4 regions of the Psychrobacillus sp. NPDC093200 genome follow, and region 2 is predicted to be linked to each of the others. Evidence: riboswitches for the same ligand, from Rfam matches in the RefSeq annotation. Region 2 holds a riboswitch; each other region holds the start of a gene.

Region 1 (5,345 bases), on a different contig from region 2:
TTCAAGGGTTACAGCTAAGTGGCTTTGTCAATCAGCCTTTTTCAAGTTTAAGTGGTGGTGAGCAAACAAAAATAATGCTTGGACAGCTTCTTCTAACCAGTCCACAGTTATTACTTTTGGATGAGCCGACCAATCATTTAGATTTGTATGCTATAGAGTGGCTAGAGGAATATTTGGTTAACTATTCAGGCACTGTAGTTTTAATTTCACACGACCGATATTTCCTGGATAAGGTTGTCACTAATGTTGCCGATCTTGAGGACGGGATGTTAACGCTTTATCATGGTAATTATTCTTCGTTTTTAATAGAGAAGGAAGAAAGGCTCACTCGTGAATTCCAGCAATATGAGGAACAACAAAAAAAGATAAAAAAAATGAAAGAAGCCATTAAGAGATTAAAAATTTGGGCTAACCAGGCTGTTCCTCCAAATGCAGGACTTCATCGACAAGCAAGAAATATGGAACGAGCTCTAGAAAGTATGGAAAAGGTTCGAAAGCCTTTGATAGATCCTAAAAAAATGAACCTGACATTTGACGCAGCACCTAGAAGTGGAAAAGAAGTAGTAATAATGGAGAGCGTCTCCAAATGCTTTGGAGATAAAAAGATTTTAAATGACACAAATATGCATGTTTATTGGAAAGATCGACTTGCTATAGTGGGAAGAAATGGAACGGGTAAAACAACCATATTAAATATTCTCAGAGGGGAAGAAACAATTGATATAGGGGAAGCTCGATTTGGGAGTAATGTAAGACTTGGCTACCTTTCTCAACATTTTGAAATAGGAGATCCAAAAGCTCGATTGATAGATATTTTCAGAGGTAAAGTGAACGTTAGTGAAGGAGAAGCGCGCCACATTTTAGCGAAGTTTATGTTCTACGGACCCGATGTTTTCAAAAGAATTGCTGATTTAAGCGGTGGAGAAAGAATGCGTCTTCGTCTAGCACAGTTAATGCATCAAGACATCAATTGTTTAATATTAGATGAACCAACTAACCATCTGGACATTGATTCTTGTGAGGTGTTAGAAGAAGCATTGGATGATTTTAGTGGAACAATTATTGCTGTTTCCCATGATAGATATTTCTTAAATAAACTATTTTCAAGAACTGTTTGGCTAGAGAATGGCAAGCTTACAACTTATGAAGGCCCGTTTGAATGGGCAAGAGAAAAATGGGTTGAATTTAGCTCTAAACAAAATTCGGAGAAAGAAATAAAGGAGCAGCTGCCCATAAAAAAATCACCAACCACTAAACAAGAAAATAAGGTTCCACTAGAACACCAAATAAATGAGCTAGAGAAGATAATAAGTGACTTAGAAAATCAGATTAACGTAGAGGCAGACTGGTCAAACTATGAGTCATTAAGCTTGAAGAAATTACACGCAGAAGAGCAGTTGGAACAATTAATGGAGAAGTGGTTAGAACTATGAGATTAATAGGCTATTCTTGAAAATGGGTTGATATAAATAAGAGACCATGCTAATATTATTTATTGACAAATAATTATAACAATTAAATATTCTTATCAAGAGAAGCGAAGGGATTAGGCCCGTTGAAGCTTCAGCAACCTCTGTTATACAGAAAGGTGCTAACTCCTACAAGACATTATCTTGGAAGATAAGAGCTAAAGAGCAACTTTATGCCCCTCTTTTCTTACATGGAAAGAGGGGCGTTTTTGTTTGAAAGAGGTATCTGGTTTTTGGTTGTCAAGCTCAGAGTTTACCCACAAGGTTCAAGTAAAATCTGAATTGCTTTGTAATTTTACCTATGTTTTCACTATACAAACGTTAGTTCTAATGCTTTTCTATAAGGAGGAAATAAATTGCCTATTAATATTCCAAAACAATTACCAGCAACAAAGTTATTAAAAGAAGAGAAAATCTTTGTTATGGATCAAGAGAGAGCATATAAACAAGATATTCGTCCACTCAACATCGTTATTTTCAATCTAATGCCTGAAAAAGAAAAAACAGAGCTACAGTTATTAAGACTTTTAGGTAATACACCATTACAAGTAAATATAACATTTATGAATACAGCAACATACGAATCTAAAAATGCTAGTAAAACTCATCTAAATACATTTTATTCGACATTTGATGAAATTAAGGAAAAAAAGTATGATGGCATGATTATTACTGGTGCTCCAATTGAGCAACTTCCATTCGAAGAGGTAGATTACTGGAGAGAGATGAAGGAAATCATGGAATGGTCTAAATTGAATGTGACCTCAACGTTACACATTTGCTGGGGTGCCCAAGCAGCTCTTTATTATCATTATGGAATTGATAAATTTCCTCTTACTCAAAAGTGTTCAGGAGTGTTTAGACACATTTTAACTAATCAGGTGGAGGATCTAGTAAGAGGATTTAATGACAAATTTAATGCCCCAGTATCCCGTTATACCTCTGTTTCAAGGGAAGAAATTGAAAGGAATGAACACTTAACCATCCTTGCCAATTCTGAGGAAGCTGGAGTATTTCTTGTGAAATCGAATGACAACAAATTTGTGATGGTGACTGGTCACTTAGAGTATGATGCACATACTTTGGCAGAGGAATATAATAGAGATCTCAACAAAGGAATAGAGGTTGAGATGCCTAAATACTATTTCCCAAATAATGATCCTTCTAGTCAACCATTGAATACATGGAAAGCCCATACGCATCTGTTATTTTCAAACTGGTTAAATTACTATGTATACCAAGCTACTCCTTATGATTGGGAATAATATGTTCTATTGTACAGTCAGAAAGAAAGTAATATTTGTCTTGTATATTGAACTCCTGTTTAAATAAACAGGAGTTTTTCTTATTTTTAGTTTTATTTATTCAGATATTAGGGAAAACAAAAGAGAAGAGACATTGTATTATACAAAGAAACATATTTTTAATGGTATTGATTTACACTTTATTGGAAGCGAGGTTAAGTCTATGAGTTTGACACCAAAACAAAGAATCGAGTTACATGGGTTTAATAATCTAACGAAAACATTAAGCTTTAATATGTATGATATCTGTTATACGAGAACCAAGGAAGAAAGGGAAAAATATATAGAATATATTGATGAGCAATATAACGCTGAACGCTTAACTAATATACTAACCAAAGTATCCGAAATTATAGAAGCGAATATATTAAATATTGCACAGCAGGATTACGAGCCGCAGGGTGCAAGTGTAACCATTTTAGTATCGGAAGGACCTGTCGATCAAACACCGATAGAATCATTTAAGCAATCTCCGGGGCCAATACCAGAAACTGTACTTGGTCACCTAGATAAAAGCCATATTACTGTTCATACTTATCCGGAATATCACCCGGATGAAGGAATCAGTACTTTTAGAGCAGATATAGATATTTCTACTTGCGGAGAAATTTCTCCATTAAAAGCACTAAATTATTTGATTCATTCCTTTGAAACTGATGTGATGGTCATGGATTATCGAGTGAGAGGGTTCACGAGAGATGTGAAAGGCCATAAATTATTCATAGATCACGATATTAATTCCATTCAAAATTATATCCCAGATGCTTTGCAGGAATTTTACCATATGATCGATGTTAATGTTTATCAGGAAAATATTTTTCATACTAAATGTAAGCTAAAGCAGTTTGACTTGAATAATTACCTATTTGGCTACAACGAAGATGAACTTTCAGAAGAAGAAAAAATATTGATAACGAAAAAGCTAAAAACAGAAATGGACGAAATCTTTTACGCAAAAAACATGACTCGATCAGAATAAAATTGAATAAAGCTCTGAGTAAATTACTCAGAGCTTTTCATTTGTGGGGAGAATGGACTTTATGACCGGATAGACCAAGTTTATGACCGGATAGAAAAATTTATGACCGGATAGACCAGGTTAATGACCGGATAAAAAAATTTATGACCGGAAAGACCCGGTTTATGACCGGATAGAAATTTTATAGCCGAATAAACCAGTTGTAAGACAATAGTCATAAAAAAGGTTGATTTATCATTTAATGTTCAGTGAACTACTTATACGACTCTTACTTCATGAAATAATTAGGCTGAAAATTAATATTCAGAAATATTCGAAACATTTTAACCCTTTCTCCGTAAATGTTAGAAAGGGGATGAAAAGATGGACTTTTTAATAAACTTCATAATTATTACTTTGTTTATTAGCCCAATTATTGCACTCATTCACGAAGCTGGACACGCATTTTTTTTGAAAATATTTGGTGCGAAAGTAAGTGAGTTCTCTATAGGGAATGGTAATACACTTTTACAGATTAATAATTTTCTCATAAAAAAAGTTTACTTCTTTGGAGGAAGAGTTTTTTCAGAAAACCATGAGAAATTAAGTAAAAGCCAAAAAACATTTTATTACTTAGGGGGAGTTTTCTTTAACTTTATTTCTGCTATAGTACTTCACTTATTAACTGGTTATGAATTCCTAGTTTTTAGAAACTATTTGGATAGTTTTATTTTTGTATCGTATCTAACTGTTTTAATCAATCTAATTCCACTTAATACAATAATAGGTGCTACGGACGGTAAACAATTAATAGAACTATATAAGAATTAGTTAGAGGTTAATAGTAAAAACATATTGGAATAGACAGGATATTTCTGGAATGATAAACTTTAATGACCATACAATATTGGACGGCAAAGTGTAATGCTACCTTTATTTTGGATAAATTTTAATGGGAGTAGCTGCCAATAACATATACCTATTTTTAAATTTGTTTTTGTCTATAAAATGACGTACAAAATTATGATAGGAGTGTAATAATGATTGAATTAGACACAGAAAGATTAATATTAATTCCACTGACTGCAGAAAATCTAAGATTACTAATTGATAATCCAAAGAAAATGGAACAGAGTTTATCTATCAATGAATCAAATAGATTTCTTAGTTCGGATCTTAAACAAGCTATGGAAATTAGACTTTCAAAACTGTTAAGTGATGAAGAAAATTATATTTGGTATACCAATTGGTTAATCGTTTCGAAAGATCAAAACTGTAGTGTTGGTGGAGTAATGTTAAAAGGTCTTCCTAATGAAAATGGTGAAGTAGTAATAGGGTACTATACTCTTCCAGAATATCAAGGGAACGGCTATATGACGGAAACTATTAATAACATGAAAAACTGGTTGCTAAATCAGGCCGATGTTATGTATGTTATTGCTGATACGGATAAAGACAATATTCCATCGCATAGAGTTTTAGAAAAATGTGGGGCGAAAATTTATAAAGAAACAGATGAATTATATTTTTGGAGATTTGTTTAAAATAAATTAACGTAGAATGAAACGAGGCATCATTTGGCAATGGTGCCTCGTTTTTTTGTATTATTACCAA
Region 2 (5,345 bases):
CTACCATTACACTAGCAGTAGGATACATACCAGCTCCAGGTCCTACCAATGTTAGTGTTCCAATATAGTTCGTATCTAAGGATACAGCATTATTTACACCTTCAATAGCATATAACGGATGATCTGGTCCCACTAATTGAGGTCCTACTGAAGCATAAAGCTCTCCGTTTTCATCCTGTTCGATTTCTGCCACATGGCGGTAACGGAGCCCGGTATCCTTCGCTTTACGCACATCCTCTAATGTAATTTCATCGATTCCTACTACACGTACCTCGTTCCAATCAGGCTGTTTTCCAAACGCTAATGCACTTAAAATCATTAATTTGCGAAATGCATCCTGACCAGAGATATCATTGTAAGGATCTGCCTCCGCATACCCTAATAACTGTGCTTCTTTTAACGCATCTTCAAATGGAGATTCCTCTAAACGCATTTGTGTCAAAATATAATTGGACGTTCCGTTTAAAATACCTTGAATCTTTTTTACTGAGTTTACTTGAAGTAGATTTTTTAATGTCTTAATAATTGGGACTCCACCTGCAGTGGTCGCCTCATACCCTACAAAAACTCCTCGTGACTTTGCGCGTTCCTGCAATGGGATACTATATTTTGAGAACATGACCTTATTTGCTGTAATGACGTGACAGCCCTTGTCTATCGCTCTACATAAATAGCTATAAGCCGGCTCTTCGTTAACTATTGCTTCAAAAACTACTTGAAGCCCAGGAATATTTTCAATATCCTCAAAGTCATCTGTCACTAATACGCCTGGGGTCTCGGGTCTTTCTTTAGCTAAATTATTAATGAGAATCGCACATATTTCGATGTCCAATCCTAATGACTTTTTTAAGTCTTCTCGTTTTTCATTCACAATGTGATAAATCCCTTGGCCGACTGTTCCAAATCCTAAGATTGCTGCTTTTATTTTTGCCATGCTGTCTCCTCCAAATGAATCTGTACAATTGAATTTAAATAATCGTACTTGAATAAAATTTCAATTAACTAATTGACTATTTTACATATTGTAGACTATTTCCACTCAATTAACAACAAAATTCTATCTAGAGAGGACATTTGTTTTCTCTAAAAGTACTTTTCCAAGTGCTTCTTGTAAATCTTCTACTGCCTCCAAGCCTACAGACAAGCGAATTAGATCCTCTGTAACCCCTGTTTTTACCAAATCCTCCGGTGTAAGTTGTTGGTGAGTAGTGGAAGCTGGATGAATAATTAGAGATTTTGCGTCTCCCACATTTGCTACATGTGACCAAATCTCTATATTATCGATAATATGTCTACCTGCTTCTCTACCTCCCTTTGCTCCAAATGTCAAAATAGAACCGTATCCATTCTTTAAATACTTTTTAGCAAGTTCATGTGTAGGATGGCTTTCAAGCCCTAAATAGTTAACCCATGAAACTTCCTCATTGTCATTTAAGTACTCCGCAATTTTCTGGGCATTTTCGTTATGTCTTGGCACTCGTAAGTGAAGTGTTTCTAATCCTTGAAGAAAGGAGAAAGCTGCTTCTGGGCTTAGAGAAGGACCAAAATCACGTAGCAACTGGACTCTTAGCTTTATAGCAAATGCCACGCCTGGAACATCGATTCCGTAGCGCAAACCATGATAGGTTACGTCTGGCTCTGTAAAGCCCGGGAATTTTTCAGAATTCCAGTTGAAGTTACCTCCATCAACTACTACTCCACCAATTGTTGTACCGTGACCTCCAATCCATTTTGTCGCCGAATGGATAACTATATGAGCGCCATGCTCAATTGGATTTGAACCAAACGGAGTAGCGAAAGTATTATCTACTAGTAATGGAACCCCCACTTCGTTTGCAATGGTAGCTACCTGCTCCACATCCAGTACATTTAAGCTTGGATTTCCAATAATTTCAGCAAAAAAACCTTTTGTCTTCTCAGTAACTGCTGATCTGAAATTCTCAGGATTCGTTGAATCTATAAACTTCACAGTAATTCCATAGCGAGGAAGTGTATGAGCAAAAAGATTAAAGGTCCCTCCATATAAGTTTTCAGCTGCGATAATTTCATCTCCAGCGCCTGCAATATTTAAAATAGAAAATGCAATGGCTGCCATCCCTGATGAAAGGGCCACTGCGGCAGTACCTCCTTCAAGTAATGCAATTCTTTGCTCAAAAACATCAACTGTTGGGTTTGTTATTCGGGAATAGATGTTACCAGTCTCTTTTAATGCAAATAGATTTTGAGCATGCTCAGTGTTTTGAAATACATATGAGGTTGTTTTGTGAATCGGTACCGCTCTTGATCCTGTGACTGGATCCGGTTGTTGTCCACCATGCAATAGAAGTGTTTCTTTTTGAAGATTTGTCATTTTGAATTCCTCCGTTATTAGTAGATTAGATGGATGCTTGGAGGCGGGAGAGGATTATAGAACTGCCAATGTAAAAACCCCTCTTCACTTAAGAAGAGGGGTCAAATTGACATGTTCCTCCTCTTATCTTCCAAATTCATAAAAGAATTTGTAGGATTTAGCACCTTTCCAAGTAAAAGAACTTGGTGGTTGCCGGGCATCGTAGGGCCTATTCCCTCCGCCACTCTTGATAAGAGTATTAGATTAGTGTTCCATCTTGTTACACAGTATAAATCCTCCGTTATTTATAAGTCAAGTTATTTTATATAAAATTCTGAAACTTCATCATTTTATAATCGTTTAATATAATAGATAGAATATTATTTTTGGGGGTGTCATAGAATGATTATTTGGAGTGTTAGCATTCTTTTAATAGGCTACTTAGTTGGTTCGATTCATGGATCAAAATTAGCCCAATGGATGAGTGGTGTTAATATAAAAAAAGAAGGCTTAAATAATTCAGGAGCTTCCAACGCCACCATAGTGCTTGGATGGAAGTATGGCGTTTTAGTAGGAGCCATAGATATTTTAAAAGGCGCAATTATGATTATTGGGGCAAGATTAATTGCTCCGCAGCTGACCTCACTTAGTACCTCTGAGCATGATTTTTTGCTTTATATAGCTGGTGCTGCTGTAATCTTAGGGCATAACTTTCCTATTTACACAAAATTTAAAGGCGGTAAAGGCACAGCTTCCATCATTGGAGTACTGCTAGCGTTACATTGGCCGATTGGATTAGCAGGACTATTATTGTTAATATGCATCACACTTTTGACTGATTATTTATTGATAGGTGTATTCTTTTTCTACCTTATCTTTATAGGAGCCTCTATATGGACCGCAGATGGAATAGGTCCAATCATAGTTGCAGGATTTCTATTTCTAATGGCGTCGTTCTTACATATAGAGAATGTTCAGCGGTTAATTCGAAAAGAAGAAGTAAAGATTTCCTCTGTTATGAAGAAAAAAAAGCCATCACTGTAAAAGGAGTGGTTAAATGAGCAAAAAAAAGAGGTGGATTGTGCTAGTTCCTTTAATAATAATGGCAACTAGTGGAGTCGGTATGTGGATGCTTACAAGCAAATGGCTAGAGGATGGATTAAAACCTAAGGCAAACGGTTCCAATGAATACGCAATTGTATTAGGGGCCAAGGTTAAACAAGGCCAGATTCCTTCTCTTGCACTACGATATCGTCTAGAGGCTGCACTAGAATATGCAAACACATATCATAATGTAAAGCTCGTTGTGACTGGAGGACAAGGACCGGACGAGGATATAGAGGAAGCAGTGGTTATGAAGGAATATCTCATGGAGAATGGAATCCCCGAGAGTCGAATAATCGTAGAAGATCAATCCACTTCTACGTATGAAAACCTTCTGTTCTCCCAACAGCTTCTACCCGATAGCGTTACCTCTGTCACAATTATTACGAGTGATTTTCATCTACAACGGGCAAAGATTATTGCAGAAGGAATAGGATGGAATGCAGATGTGGTTGCTGCTAAGACACCACAAATTTCAGAGTCAAAATTGCGATTACGTGAAAGGGCTGCCTTGCTCAAAACCTTTGTATCTGGAAAATAATAAAAGGGAGAGATGCAAAAATTATAATCTCTCCCTAGCTAAAAGAACGGATTGACTTCTTTATCCGAGCTCCCTTTGTTGCATCGATTCTCCTCTGTATCTTTCTATCCACTATAAGCTCTTGCAGAGTTTACTTGAGGCTCTTTTTAATTCATCGTTAATCCTTCACCCAATAAGTGCTGCCATCATCTTTTCTATCTAAAAACCCATACTCGATTAAATAACGTCTTAACGTCACATAATCCTCATAGACATTTTTTAAGATCGTATTTATTTCTTTTTCAGTGTAATTTTTCTCTTGTTCAAAACGTTGAATAATAACTCTAAGTGTTGAAAGCTTTTGTTTTTCCTTTTTCGGAAATTTTAGCATTGGTCCGTTAATCCCCTCGGGAAAAAATTTGCTTTCGAGTTCAGCTTGTTCTTCTTCCGTGATATTGTAGCGATCATCCACCATGGTTGCATTCTTGTGAACAGGCAGGAATGCAGGGGCATGATTATCTCTTTCCTTCAACAGTTCCATCATTGTTAAAAATATTTTCGCCTGTCTTTCCTTTTCCTTTAGAACAAACCGATGATTTCGAATAGTTGAGGCACTCCCTATTCCTAGCTCCTTTTGGATCTCTAAATCACTCTTCCCCTCAAAAAATAGACGAATCAGACTGTTTTGATGTTCGGTCAAGCCCGTTAGCTTTTTGTTTAAACCACTTAAATACTCAAAAATTGACACATGTTTGTTGCCGATATGACGAATCATAAATTTCTCAGCTTCATATAACACATTATTCTCCGGGTAGATGACACCCTTTTCTATCTGTTCCCCACATAGCAAACACTGAAAAACGTTTGTTTCTTCCACGTATCCCTTTTTCATCTCTTCAATGGTAACTTCCCAAAATTTTTCTATCATGACTAAAACAAACAACTCCTTAATATGTTTATTTATTTACAAACATATTATATTATTATCTATAATAAAACAAGTTAAATTATAAGTTGCAATTTATCTGAAAATAATAAACAATTAGAAGGAATAGATTAATATATATATAGGGGGAAATACATTGGTTACATTTAAGGAATACAAATATAAGAGACCAGATTTACAAGAAATGAAGATGGCTTTTCATGAACTATTGGCTAAAATGAAGGAAGCAACATCTGTTGAAGAGCAGAACTCGGTGATTGAAGAAATAAATGTAATTCGCAACAATTTTTCTACTCAGGCTAACCTTGTTTATATTCGAGCTTCTATTGACACAAACGATGAATTTTATCAAAAAGAACGAGATTTCTTTGATGAAATTAGCCCTGAGGTAGATGAGCTTGTAACGGAATACTATAAAGTTCTAGTAAATTCCCCATATAGAAACG
Region 3 (5,345 bases), on a different contig from region 2:
TTAGCTAGCTCTAAACCACCACCAATAGCTAATGTTTTAATAAGTGCGATAGTCGGCTTAGGAAAGCGGTATAGTTTTTCAACCGATTCAAGCGTTAAGTCATTATAAGCCTTCGCTTTCTCAGCAGAAAAACGATTTTCTAAAAACTCGGTTATATCTGCTCCAGAAGAAAAGGAGGTTTCATCCACTCCTTTTAAAATAAGCAATTTAATAGAAGTATCCTTTTCTAACTCTTCTAAGATTTGACCCAGCTGTTTAAACATAGCGAGAGAAAATGAGTTTTTCTTTTCAGCTCTATTAAATACAAGTGTAGCAATAGGCCCATTACGTTCTATGTGCAATTGGTTTGTCATTAGAAATGCCTCCGTTTAATCTTTTTTTATCCTTGCAGCTAATCTGTTACCGATAGACTGAATACCTTGAACTAGAATGATCAATATAAGCACCGTGGCATACATGATATCCTCTTCATATCGTAAATGCCCAAAACGATATGCTAGGTCACCAAGACCACCTGCACCGACCATACCTGCCATTGCCGTAGCTCCGATTAAACCTACTGTCGAAATAGTTAAGCCTAAAATAATTGAAGGACGTGCCTCACGCAGTAGCACATGCCAAATGATAGAAGGAGTTTTAATTCCCATCGCTGTATAAGCTTCAATGACACCATTCTGTACCTCTAAAAGTGCGGATTCCATCAATCGTGCAATATATGGAGCAGTATAAATTACTAATGGAACGATAACACCCTTAACACCGATCGTAGTTCCAACAATAAATTTAGTAAAAGGAAGGATAAAAAATAGTAGAATAATAAATGGAATAGAACGAATTATATTAATCAGAAGGTTACTAACTTGGTATATAACCGCATTTTGTAACGCTTGACCTGGTCTAGTTAGAACGATAAGTATTCCAAGTGGGATACCAATGATTATGGAAAAGAATAAAGATATGCCTACCATCTGAAATGTTTCAATTACAGATTCTCCGATGATTGGCAACCATTGATTAGTGAATTGTTCGAATCTACTCATGAGTGCACCTCCAAGCTCTCAGTTCCAACTCCTTGTTCTTCTAAGAAGCGAATAGCTGATTGTACTTGATTTTTTTCTCCTACTAAATGAATCACGATATTACCGACAATTCCGTTTTTCAATTCAATAATATTGGCCGTTAAGATATTTGGTTGTACATCAAACTTCTGACTAACCTCTGCTAATAATGGTTTTCCAGTACTTTCCCCAACGAAAGTCAAGCGAGTGACTGCACCCGTCACATGGAGCTGAGAAATAAGGGAAGGGGATAAGTTACGTTGACTAATTGTGTTTAAGAACTTTTTAGTTGTCGGATGACTAGGCTTCGTGAAAAGATTAATAGCTGTGTTCTCTTCTACAACTTCTCCGTTTTCCATCACATACACATGATCACAAATCTTTTGAATAACATTCATTTCATGAGTTATTAAAAGAATAGTTATACCTAATTCCTTATTGATCTTTAATAAGAGCTCTAATATTGAGTCAGTCGTTTCTGGATCCAGAGCACTTGTTGCTTCATCACTTAATAATACTTCTGGTTCCTGGGAGAGAGCTCTTGCAATAGCTACACGTTGCTTTTGGCCGCCAGAAAGCTGGTTTGGATAGCTTTTATGCTTATCGGTTAAGCCTACTATTTTTAAATATTTTTCCACTCTTTTTTTAACTTCGTTCTTGTCGTAGCCAAGCAGCTTTAAAGGTATAGCGATATTGTCGTAAACAGTGGCAGTTTTTAAAAGGTTAAATCCTTGAAAAATCATGCCTATTTTGTTTCTGACTTTTCGAAGTTGAGGAAGGGGAAGGGGGGTTATTTCTTCGCCATTAATGTATACTTTGCCTTTTGTTGGCTTTTCGAGCAGGTTAACACATCTGATAAGTGTGCTTTTCCCTGCTCCGCTATAGCCGATAACTCCGTGAATTTCACCTTTTCTTACATGAAGACTTACGTTACTGACAGCCTTTACTGTGTTTCTTTTGCTGATGAATTCCTTTGTAATATTCTCTAAAACTATCATGTTAAATCTTCCTTTCTAAAGAAAACGTTACCGGTTGCGGCAACGTTTTTGTTATTTCTACTCATCCCAGCTTGCTAACACAGAACCTTGAAACTCTTCTTCGATAAATGTTCTGACTTCCTCTGATTGATAAGCTTTTACAAACTTTTGAACGGTTGGATCATCTTCGTTTTCCGCGCGTACAACGATATAGTTCACATATGGAGAGTTAGATGACTCTAAAAGAATTGAGTCTTCCTTCGGGTTAATGCCAGCAGCCAAAGCAAAGTTTGTATTGATTGCCGCAGCGTCTACCTCGCTAAGCTGTTTCGGTATTTGAGCAGCCTCTAATTCGATAAATTCAATATTCTTAGGGTTTTCTTCGATATCATAAATAGAAGCATTTTCTTTTTTATCTTCTTTAATTTTAATAAAGCCATTTTCCTCTAGTATATATAATGCGCGTGAACCGTTAGTTGGGTCGTTTGGTAATCCAAATGTGGCACCTTCTGGTAAATCTTCGAACGATTTAAATTTTTCAGAGTAAATACCCATTGGGTTTAAAATAGTTTTACCAACTGGTACTAGCTCAGTACCATGGTCTTCGTTGAAAGCATTTAGAAAAGGCTCATGTTGATAGCTATTTGCGTCTAGGTTACCTTCAGATAGTGCTGTGTTTGGAAGTATGTAATCAGAAAAAGCTTTAATTTCTATTTCTAGTCCATCTTTTGCTGCAACTTCTGCTGCAACCTCAGCTATTTGTTCGTGAGGACCAGCAGTTACACCTATGACTAATTTATTTTCATCTAAGGCTTTGTCACCTGTAGATTCATCACCACAAGCCGCAAGCAACCCCGTTAATAGAACTCCTGATAATACTAAACCAACCTTTTTCATTAAAATTCCTCCTTAATAATTATTAAAGAATTCGAATAAATATAAAAGCCTCTCTTTCAAAAAGAAAGAGAGGCACACAAAAATGCATTGTCCTCTCTTATCTTCCAAAACAAAAATGTTTTGCAGGATTTAGCACCTTTCTATACTTTTGGTATAGATGGTTGCCGAGCTTCAACGGGCCAGTCCCTCAGCTACTCTTGATAAGAGATAATAAGCTATTAAGTTTTTCGTTTATTCTATAAATGAAAATTTACTATACTAAACTAACAAAGTCAAGAGCTATTTTTTAATAGTAAAATTTTTTAGAAAAGATTAAAATTATAAGATAATAAATAATTATGCAATTGGAGGAATCGACATGACAATAAGAGCAAATTTTGCAGTTGGTGATTTTGAGAGAATAGTTGGTGCTAGATTAAAATATGGAACAGATTTGATAGAAGGGATAGAAGCAATATGTGAAGCCAACCAAATTACTTCTGCCACTATCGTTAGCTGCTTTGGAAGCTTTCAAAAGTGTGGCTTTGTCTATTTAATTCCAGCTGATTCCTCGAAAATAGGTGTAGCCTATAATGAAATGATCGTAAAAGAAGGACCTATAGAATTTTTACATGGTACAGGAGTTATATGTCAGCGAGAAGGAAAATATGCCACACATTTTCACGGATCAATGTGTGATCAATATGGTGCTGTTTTTGGAGGTCACTTCATCAAAGGTGAGAATCCTGTAATTACGGTTGACCTAGTCTTAGCCGAAGTAAAAGGGATGGAATTCCATCGGAAACATGATGAAGAGACTGGTGCAATTCAGTTTTATCCGATTGAGAAAGGGAGCAAGTTCTCCAGGTCAATAGAGGAATAGAAAGTGTAGTAGGTTAACATATAAAAGAATTTAAATAAACAATAGAATATGACATAAAAAAAGACTACTTTTGTAGTCTTTTTTTATTTTGTTGACTATTTCACTTAAACACACTAATTAATATTGTGATGAGAAAATAAACTAAAATACCAAGTATAAATAGTCCTATAAATTTTTTCATGTAAGATACCTCCAGAGGTTTAAGCTTGTTTTTATTGAACGGTCATAAAAAAATTTATCCGGTCATAAAACGTTGCTATCCGGTCATAAAAAAATTTATCCGGTCATAAAACGTTGCTATCCGGTCATAAAAATTTTTATCCGGTCATAAAATCGCGCTATCCGGTCATAAAAATTTTTATGCGGTTATAAAGACAATTTATCAATTATTTTCATAGAAATTAGTGTCTTTTAACTTCACTTAAACATCTTTTAGATGATAACAGTAACTAATTCTTAAAAAAGTTCTAGCTTTTCTATACGGTCAACAGCCTCAATCAGGCGATCCTCATCAACTAAAAGTCCGATGCGTACATAACCTTCCCCGTGTTTACCAAATCCATTGCCAGCAGCGACAGCAACATCTGCTTTTTCTAGAAGTATGTCAGCAAATTGTTCACTAGTATAGCCATTTGGTACAGGAAGCCATGCAAAGAATGAGCCTTCAGGAGCTTTCACATTCCAACCAATTTTGCGACAGGCATCTATGAAAGTATTTCTTCTTTTTTCATAGAGTGCCACTAATTCTTCCACGCATTCCTGAGACCCATTTAGTGCTTCTGCTGCTGAAGATTGAACAGCAGGGAAGAGACTGACAAAAAGATGGTCTTGTATAATATTGATAGCCTCAATCATTTTAGAATTACCTACGGCAAACCCTACGCGCCAGCCTGCCATATTATAGGTTTTGGATAGCGTATACATTTCAATTCCGACTTCTTTAGCACCTTTTGCTTGTAAGAAACTAATAGGTTTTTTCCCATCAAAGCCGATGCCTCCGTAAGCAAAATCATGGACAATGGCTATATCATTTTCCTTTGCTAACTCAACAGTTTCCTGGAAAAACTCTAAAGTAGCAGAGGCTCCCGTAGGATTATTAGGATAATTCAAATACATTAGTCTCGCTGCCTCTTTTTGGTCCGGGGTAAGCTGCTTGTAATCGGGTAGAAACGCATTTTCTTCTAACAGTGGCATAGTATCAAATTGCACATTTGCTAGTCCTACTCCAGAGAGATAATCTGGATAACCAGGGTCAGGAAGGAGCATTAATTCCTTCTCATTCATCATAGCTAAAGGTAGCTCTACTAAACCTATTTTAGTACCAAAAAGTACGGCTACCTCTTTATTAGGATCTATATTAACGTCATACTCTCGAGAATAAAAATCTACGGCCGCTTGCTTTAGCTCGTTTATACCTCTAAAGGGAGAATATTTATGAGAAAGCGGACTTTGTGCTGCTGTCGATAGCGCTTGTACAATATGGTCAGGTGTCGGCTGGTCAGGGTTTCCTTGTCCGAGATTGATAACATCCCTACCTTCTGCCACAGCCTT
Region 4 (5,345 bases), on a different contig from region 2:
CCTGTTTAGGAGCGGTTTCCACCTTTTTAGGAGACATTTCCAACAATTTAGGGGCGACGCTCTCAGTTAGGGGCACTTTTCTTTGATTTAGGAGACAGTTTCTCTCGTTTAGGAGCGGTTTCCACCTTTTTAGGAGACATTTCCAACAATTTAGGGGCGACACTCTTAGTGAGGGGCACTTTTCTTTGATTTAGGAGACAGTTTCTCTCGTTTAGGAGCGGATTTCACCTGTTTAGGAGACACTTCCCAACCAGTTAAGGACACTAACTCCGCTCAATCATAAAAAAAAGCAAGCACACGAGGTGCTTGCTCACTTATCTTATTATTTTACTGGAACAACTGAACCTTTCCATTCTTCCAATATAAAGTCTTGAATTTCTTCTGATTGTAATGCTTTTACTAGTGCTTTGATGCGTTTGTCGTCCTCGTTACCAGCTTTTACAGCAATTAGGTTAACATACGGAGATTCTGAGTCTTCAATAGCGATTGCATCTTCTAATGGATTTAGTCCAGCGTCGATTGCATAATTGGAGTTGATCAATAATGCATCACCCTCTTCATTTTCATATAACTGAACCATTAGGGCTGCTTCGTAGTTAGGATCAAATTCTAGGTTTTTAGGATTATCTACGATGTCTCCAATTTCGGCAGTTGTTTTATCTATTCCCTCTGCCAGGGTAATTAGACCTTCTGCTTCTAGCATCGCTAACACGCGTCCATGGTCAGCTACAGAGTTACTCATTAGAATAGTTGCTCCCTCAGGAAGTTCGTCAATAGAAGCGTATTTTTTAGAGTAAAGACCAATTGGCTCAATATGGATTCCACCAGCATTTGCGAAATCATAATCGAAATCTTTCATTTGAGATTCTAAGTATGGAGCATGTTGAAAATAATTGGCATCTAGATCTCCAGAATCTAGGTCTTTATTTGGTAGTACATAGTCTTGATAAGTTTCAATTTGAAGCTCAATACCTTGTTCTTCTAAGATAGGTTTTACCTGTTCTAAAATTTCTGCGTGCGGTACGTTAGATGCGCCAACAACTAATTTATCGCTATCCTCGTCTCCACATGCAGCAAGCGTTAATGCACTAACAGATAATAAAACCCCAGCCAATAATTTTTTCATCCCAATCTCTCCCTTATCGTTTATCTATTTTTGTAGTAATGATGTCACCAATCCATTGGATAATGAACACGATGATTAATATTAAAATAGTAGCTACGAGTGTGACATCCCCGCGACCACGTTGGAAACCATCTAAAAAGGCTAGATTCCCTAATCCTCCCGCTCCAATGATTCCTGCCATAGCTGTATAACCAACTAGTGAAATACAAGTTACGGTTATACCAGACACTAAAGCTGGCATTGATTCAGGCAATAAAACCTTCCATATAATAGTTGTGGTTTTAGCACCCATAGATTTTGCAGCCTCTAAAACGCCTTTATCAATTTCTCGTAAAGCAATTAAAACCATGCGAGCATAAAATGGAGCAGCTCCAATCACTAATGCTGGGAATGCAGCATTCGGACCACGCATCGAGCCCATCAACAGTGTTGTAAGTGGGATCAATAAAATAATTAATATAATAAATGGGATAGAGCGGAATATATTTACTACCGCACCCGTTAACCAATTTGCCAATTTATTCGCCCAAGCCTGATGTGGGCTTGTCAAAAATAATAAAAGTCCTAAAATTAGTCCAAAGATTGCTGTGAGTACCGTAGAAACTGCTGTCATATACAAGGTTTCTAGAGTAGCGTCCCACATTTTAGGCCAATCAACATTTGGAAATAACGATTCAATCATTGTTGATCACCTCTGTATTCACTTTTTGCGAGTGGATAAATTGTATTGCATCCTCCACGGCTTGGTCATTTCCATCGATTTGAAGAATTAGTGTACCGAAAGCTCCACTCTTCGTATGAGAGATGTTACCTTGCACAATATTAACTTCTAAATCAAACTGTTTGATTAATCTTGAAAGAATTGGCTGCTCTGTGGTTTCACCGACAAAAACGAGCTTGACTAGCTTACCATTTGGATAAAGCTGGACTAGCTTTTGAATCGTTTGCACTGGCTGGTTGGAATCAGAAATTTGAGAGACGAAACGTTTAGTAATAGCCTGTTGTGGCTTTTGGAAAACCTCTAGCACATCTCCCTCTTCTACAACTTGCCCATTTTCCATAACAGCTACTCGGTTACAAATCTTTTGAATAACTTGCATTTCGTGTGTAATCAATACAATTGTTAATCCTAGTTTTTCGTTGATGCTGACTAGTAGGTCTAGTATTGAATCGGTCGTTTCAGGATCAAGAGCAGATGTTGCCTCATCACAAAGCAATACCTCTGGTCCATTAGCTAAAGCCCTAGCAATTCCTACACGCTGCTTTTGCCCACCAGATAATTGTGAAGGATAAGAATCTCCTCTGCCCTCTAGACCAACAAGGTTCAAAAGCTCCTCTACTCTGGCTTTTCTTTTGTCCTTCGGAACTCCAGCAATTTCTAGAGGAAATGCTATATTTTCAGCGACTGTTCTCGACCATAAAAGATTGAAATGCTGGAAGATCATACTTACCTTTTGTCGGAAGCCACGGAGCTTCTCCTCATTTATGGAAGTAATCTCTTGCTCATTCACAACTATTTGGCCGACAGAAGGTTTTTCTAAGCCATTCAATAAGCGGATCAATGTACTTTTACCGGCTCCGCTATAACCAATAATCCCAAATATTTCTCCACGCTGTATGTCCAGATTTACATTATCAACAGCAACGATTTCACCTTGCTTTGTAATAAATCTTTTCGAAACTTCCTTTAAACTAATCATGTAAATCTAGCCACCTTTCCTATTAAAAAACCCCTTCTGCAAAAGAGCAGAAGGGGTGTAGGTTATCAATTTCAAATAACACTCATCCATTCTCTCATTTCTCAAAGCTATAGCTTTGCGTGACTTGGCACCATTTCACTTTCGTGACGGTTGCCGGGCTTCGTAGGGCACTTCCCTCCACCTCTCTCAATAAGAGCGACACTATTAAATTATTTTTTCAACACAACGAATGTTATCATAGGTTCTTGTTTTCGTCAATAGTTTTTATTGTTTCCAATAGATAGGGTACGGATTGAAACGCATAAATCTTTTTTTCTACCCTGCCATTTTTAGATATTAATAAGCAAGGTACACTTTCAATTTCTTGTTCTATTGCCAAATCACCAAGAAAGTTAATATTTGCTTGGCCAATTGGAACAGAAACCATTTCTTTAATGACATTCATCATCTTACTTGCAATCTGACACGTACCACACATTGGGGTATAAATATAAAATAAGGAAAGTGGAGAGTTATATTTTATGCTTTCCCATTGCTCTTTATTCCACTCATTCATTACACATCATCCTAAGGCAAAAATTCTTTTTTCACCTTAATATTAACACGTTTTAATATGGATGCCAAAACCTTAGCCGGGGTATTCGCCACTTCACCATACATAGGATTTGTATAGAGGTGAATTGCCTCAGGATATTCCTTCCTGACAACCGAGCGTATTTGTTCGCCAGATTTGTCGGCATCTAGAAAAGCATAAATCGGCAAGCCATCATAAGGGCTTAAAAGCTCCTCCAATTTTACATCGGATATCGTTCCATTTGTACAAATGATTTCTGGAGATTCATCGAGAAGGGTCAACAATTGTAATTTATCAGACCTTCCCTCGACGAGAATTATTTTATCACTAAATACATGTGCCATTTAGCTTCTCTCCCAACTTATTACCTTTCCTTTATTATATGAAAAAAACGCCGATTATTAACCGGCGTTTTCATTATTACTCTGCAATTAATTCTTCATACTTTTCTGGAGACAATAAGCTGTCCACTTCTGATAAATCAGAAGGCTCAACAACGATCATCCAAGCATTTTCATAAGGTGATTCATTAACGAATTCGGGGCTATCTTCTAGCTCAGCATTTACTTCCACTACTTTACCGCTAATTGGTGCATATAGTTCCGAAACTGTTTTTACTGATTCAACGCTACCAAAAGCATCTCCTGCTTTAATTTCATCTCCAACTTGTGGAAGTTCAACAAAAACGATGTCTCCTAGTTCTGATTGCGCAAAATGAGTAATACCTATGCGGACATTTCCGTCCTCATTTTTAACCCATTCATGTTCAGCTGAGTACTTAAAATCTTTAGGCACGCTCATAAATAAACCCCTCTCAATTAAATATTCCATCTATTTAATATTCACATATTTCCCTAGTAAATACAAGGTACTTTAAGAGGTTTTCCACATGTCCTCAAACTGCTCTTCCTTGAAACCAAGTGTAAGCTTGTTTCCATCATACACAAGCGGGCGTTTAATAAGCTTTCCATCCGAAGCAAGCAACTCCAACTGTTCATCCTCCGACATAGTAGGAAGCTTGTCCTTCAGTTGCAATTCACGGTACTTCACTCCACTAGTATTAAAAAACTTTTTAAGCTCATAATCTCCGTTAGCTACCATCTCTTTTAAAAGTTCTTTTGATGGTGGTGCATCTACAATATGGTGATTCTCGAATTGTACTTGATTGTCTCTCAACCATTTGCTAGCTTTGTTACAAGTGCTACATTTAGGATAACCGTAAAATTTTATAGTCATTTAAATCTCACCTTTTTCTTTTTATCATAATAATATTTTGCTACTCATGCAAGAGGGATCAAACCAAGTTTTAAATTTCAATATTTTATAGTGCATTATAGAAATAAGTAAAATCGCTTCTATTATAGTTTGCCTCACTAGAATGCAGTTAACTCATTCTTTCAATTGACCCTAAGAATCAAGCCCAATTAGAGATAGTTTTGCTGAACGGTCATATATTTTTCTATCCGGTCCTAAATCCTTGCTATGCGGTTATAAATATTTTTATCCGGTCATAAAGTTAATTTCCACCTATCAAGTCGTCATTTTCTAGTAAACTAAATTCACTATCTCCACTTTCATTATTGATTCATCAGCGATGAGAGATAGATTTTGCTGAACGGTCATATATTTTTCTATCCGGTCATAAATCCTCGCTATGCGGTTATAAATATTTTTATCCGGTCATAAAACTGAGCTATCCGGTCATAAATATTGCTATCCGGTCATAAACTTAATTCCACTTAAAAAGTTGCTGGCTTTCGTTGCTAATTATGCTTGTTTGTTATGATTTAATTACTTATGTAAAAAACTGCCCTCAGGAGTCAATATGAGACTCTTGAGGGCAGCTTTGTTTTTATATGATTAAACTACGAATTTTTCTGCTTCGATTAGTTTTACTGAAGCTTCACGCTTTTTCTCGATTACGTTGTAAGGAGTGTAGCGAGTT

What was found. Region 2 has a riboswitch for S-adenosylmethionine ahead of ACQKNZ_RS00410 (O-acetylhomoserine aminocarboxypropyltransferase/cysteine synthase family protein). Riboswitches for the same ligand answer to the same signal wherever they lie in the genome.
Region 1: linked by a shared signal. The riboswitch ahead of metA (homoserine O-acetyltransferase MetA) and the one ahead of ACQKNZ_RS00410 (O-acetylhomoserine aminocarboxypropyltransferase/cysteine synthase family protein) in region 2 are both predicted to bind S-adenosylmethionine.
Region 3: linked by a shared signal. The riboswitch ahead of ACQKNZ_RS12410 (MetQ/NlpA family ABC transporter substrate-binding protein) and the one ahead of ACQKNZ_RS00410 (O-acetylhomoserine aminocarboxypropyltransferase/cysteine synthase family protein) in region 2 are both predicted to bind S-adenosylmethionine.
Region 4: linked by a shared signal. The riboswitch ahead of ACQKNZ_RS13850 (methionine ABC transporter ATP-binding protein) and the one ahead of ACQKNZ_RS00410 (O-acetylhomoserine aminocarboxypropyltransferase/cysteine synthase family protein) in region 2 are both predicted to bind S-adenosylmethionine.

The regions. Positions count from the first base shown of each region.
Region 1 covers NZ_JBNNVC010000002.1:847,649-852,993, reverse strand. The annotation lists gene abc-f (ribosomal protection-like ABC-F family protein) at 1-1,433, shown strand, start outside; SAM riboswitch class I at 1,523-1,627, shown strand; gene metA (homoserine O-acetyltransferase MetA) at 1,826-2,734, shown strand; gene speD (adenosylmethionine decarboxylase) at 2,937-3,752, shown strand; gene ACQKNZ_RS11945 (site-2 protease family protein) at 4,116-4,562, shown strand; gene ACQKNZ_RS11940 (GNAT family N-acetyltransferase) at 4,772-5,275, shown strand.
Region 2 covers NZ_JBNNVC010000001.1:76,396-81,740, reverse strand. The annotation lists gene ACQKNZ_RS00415 (homoserine dehydrogenase) at 1-934, opposite strand, end outside; gene ACQKNZ_RS00410 (O-acetylhomoserine aminocarboxypropyltransferase/cysteine synthase family protein) at 1,058-2,350, opposite strand; SAM riboswitch class I at 2,471-2,586, opposite strand; gene ACQKNZ_RS00405 (glycerol-3-phosphate acyltransferase) at 2,732-3,373, shown strand; gene ACQKNZ_RS00400 (YdcF family protein) at 3,387-3,974, shown strand; gene ACQKNZ_RS00395 (DUF2087 domain-containing protein) at 4,132-4,881, opposite strand; gene ACQKNZ_RS00390 (M3 family oligoendopeptidase) at 5,036-5,345, shown strand, end outside.
Region 3 covers NZ_JBNNVC010000002.1:930,464-935,808, reverse strand. The annotation lists gene ACQKNZ_RS12425 (enoyl-CoA hydratase/isomerase family protein) at 1-353, opposite strand, end outside; gene ACQKNZ_RS12420 (methionine ABC transporter permease) at 369-1,040, opposite strand; gene ACQKNZ_RS12415 (methionine ABC transporter ATP-binding protein) at 1,037-2,056, opposite strand; gene ACQKNZ_RS12410 (MetQ/NlpA family ABC transporter substrate-binding protein) at 2,114-2,932, opposite strand; SAM riboswitch class I at 3,027-3,139, opposite strand; gene ACQKNZ_RS12405 (PPC domain-containing DNA-binding protein) at 3,291-3,794, shown strand; gene ACQKNZ_RS12400 (pyridoxal phosphate-dependent aminotransferase) at 4,251-5,345, opposite strand, start outside.
Region 4 covers NZ_JBNNVC010000003.1:58,958-64,302, forward strand. The annotation lists gene ACQKNZ_RS13840 (MetQ/NlpA family ABC transporter substrate-binding protein) at 323-1,126, opposite strand; gene ACQKNZ_RS13845 (methionine ABC transporter permease) at 1,140-1,808, opposite strand; gene ACQKNZ_RS13850 (methionine ABC transporter ATP-binding protein) at 1,801-2,826, opposite strand; SAM riboswitch class I at 2,918-3,022, opposite strand; gene ACQKNZ_RS13855 (thioredoxin family protein) at 3,062-3,382, opposite strand; gene ACQKNZ_RS13860 (toprim domain-containing protein) at 3,394-3,744, opposite strand; gene gcvH (glycine cleavage system protein GcvH) at 3,821-4,201, opposite strand; gene ACQKNZ_RS13870 (arsenate reductase family protein) at 4,274-4,636, opposite strand; gene ACQKNZ_RS13875 (acyl-CoA dehydrogenase family protein) at 5,261-5,345, opposite strand, start outside.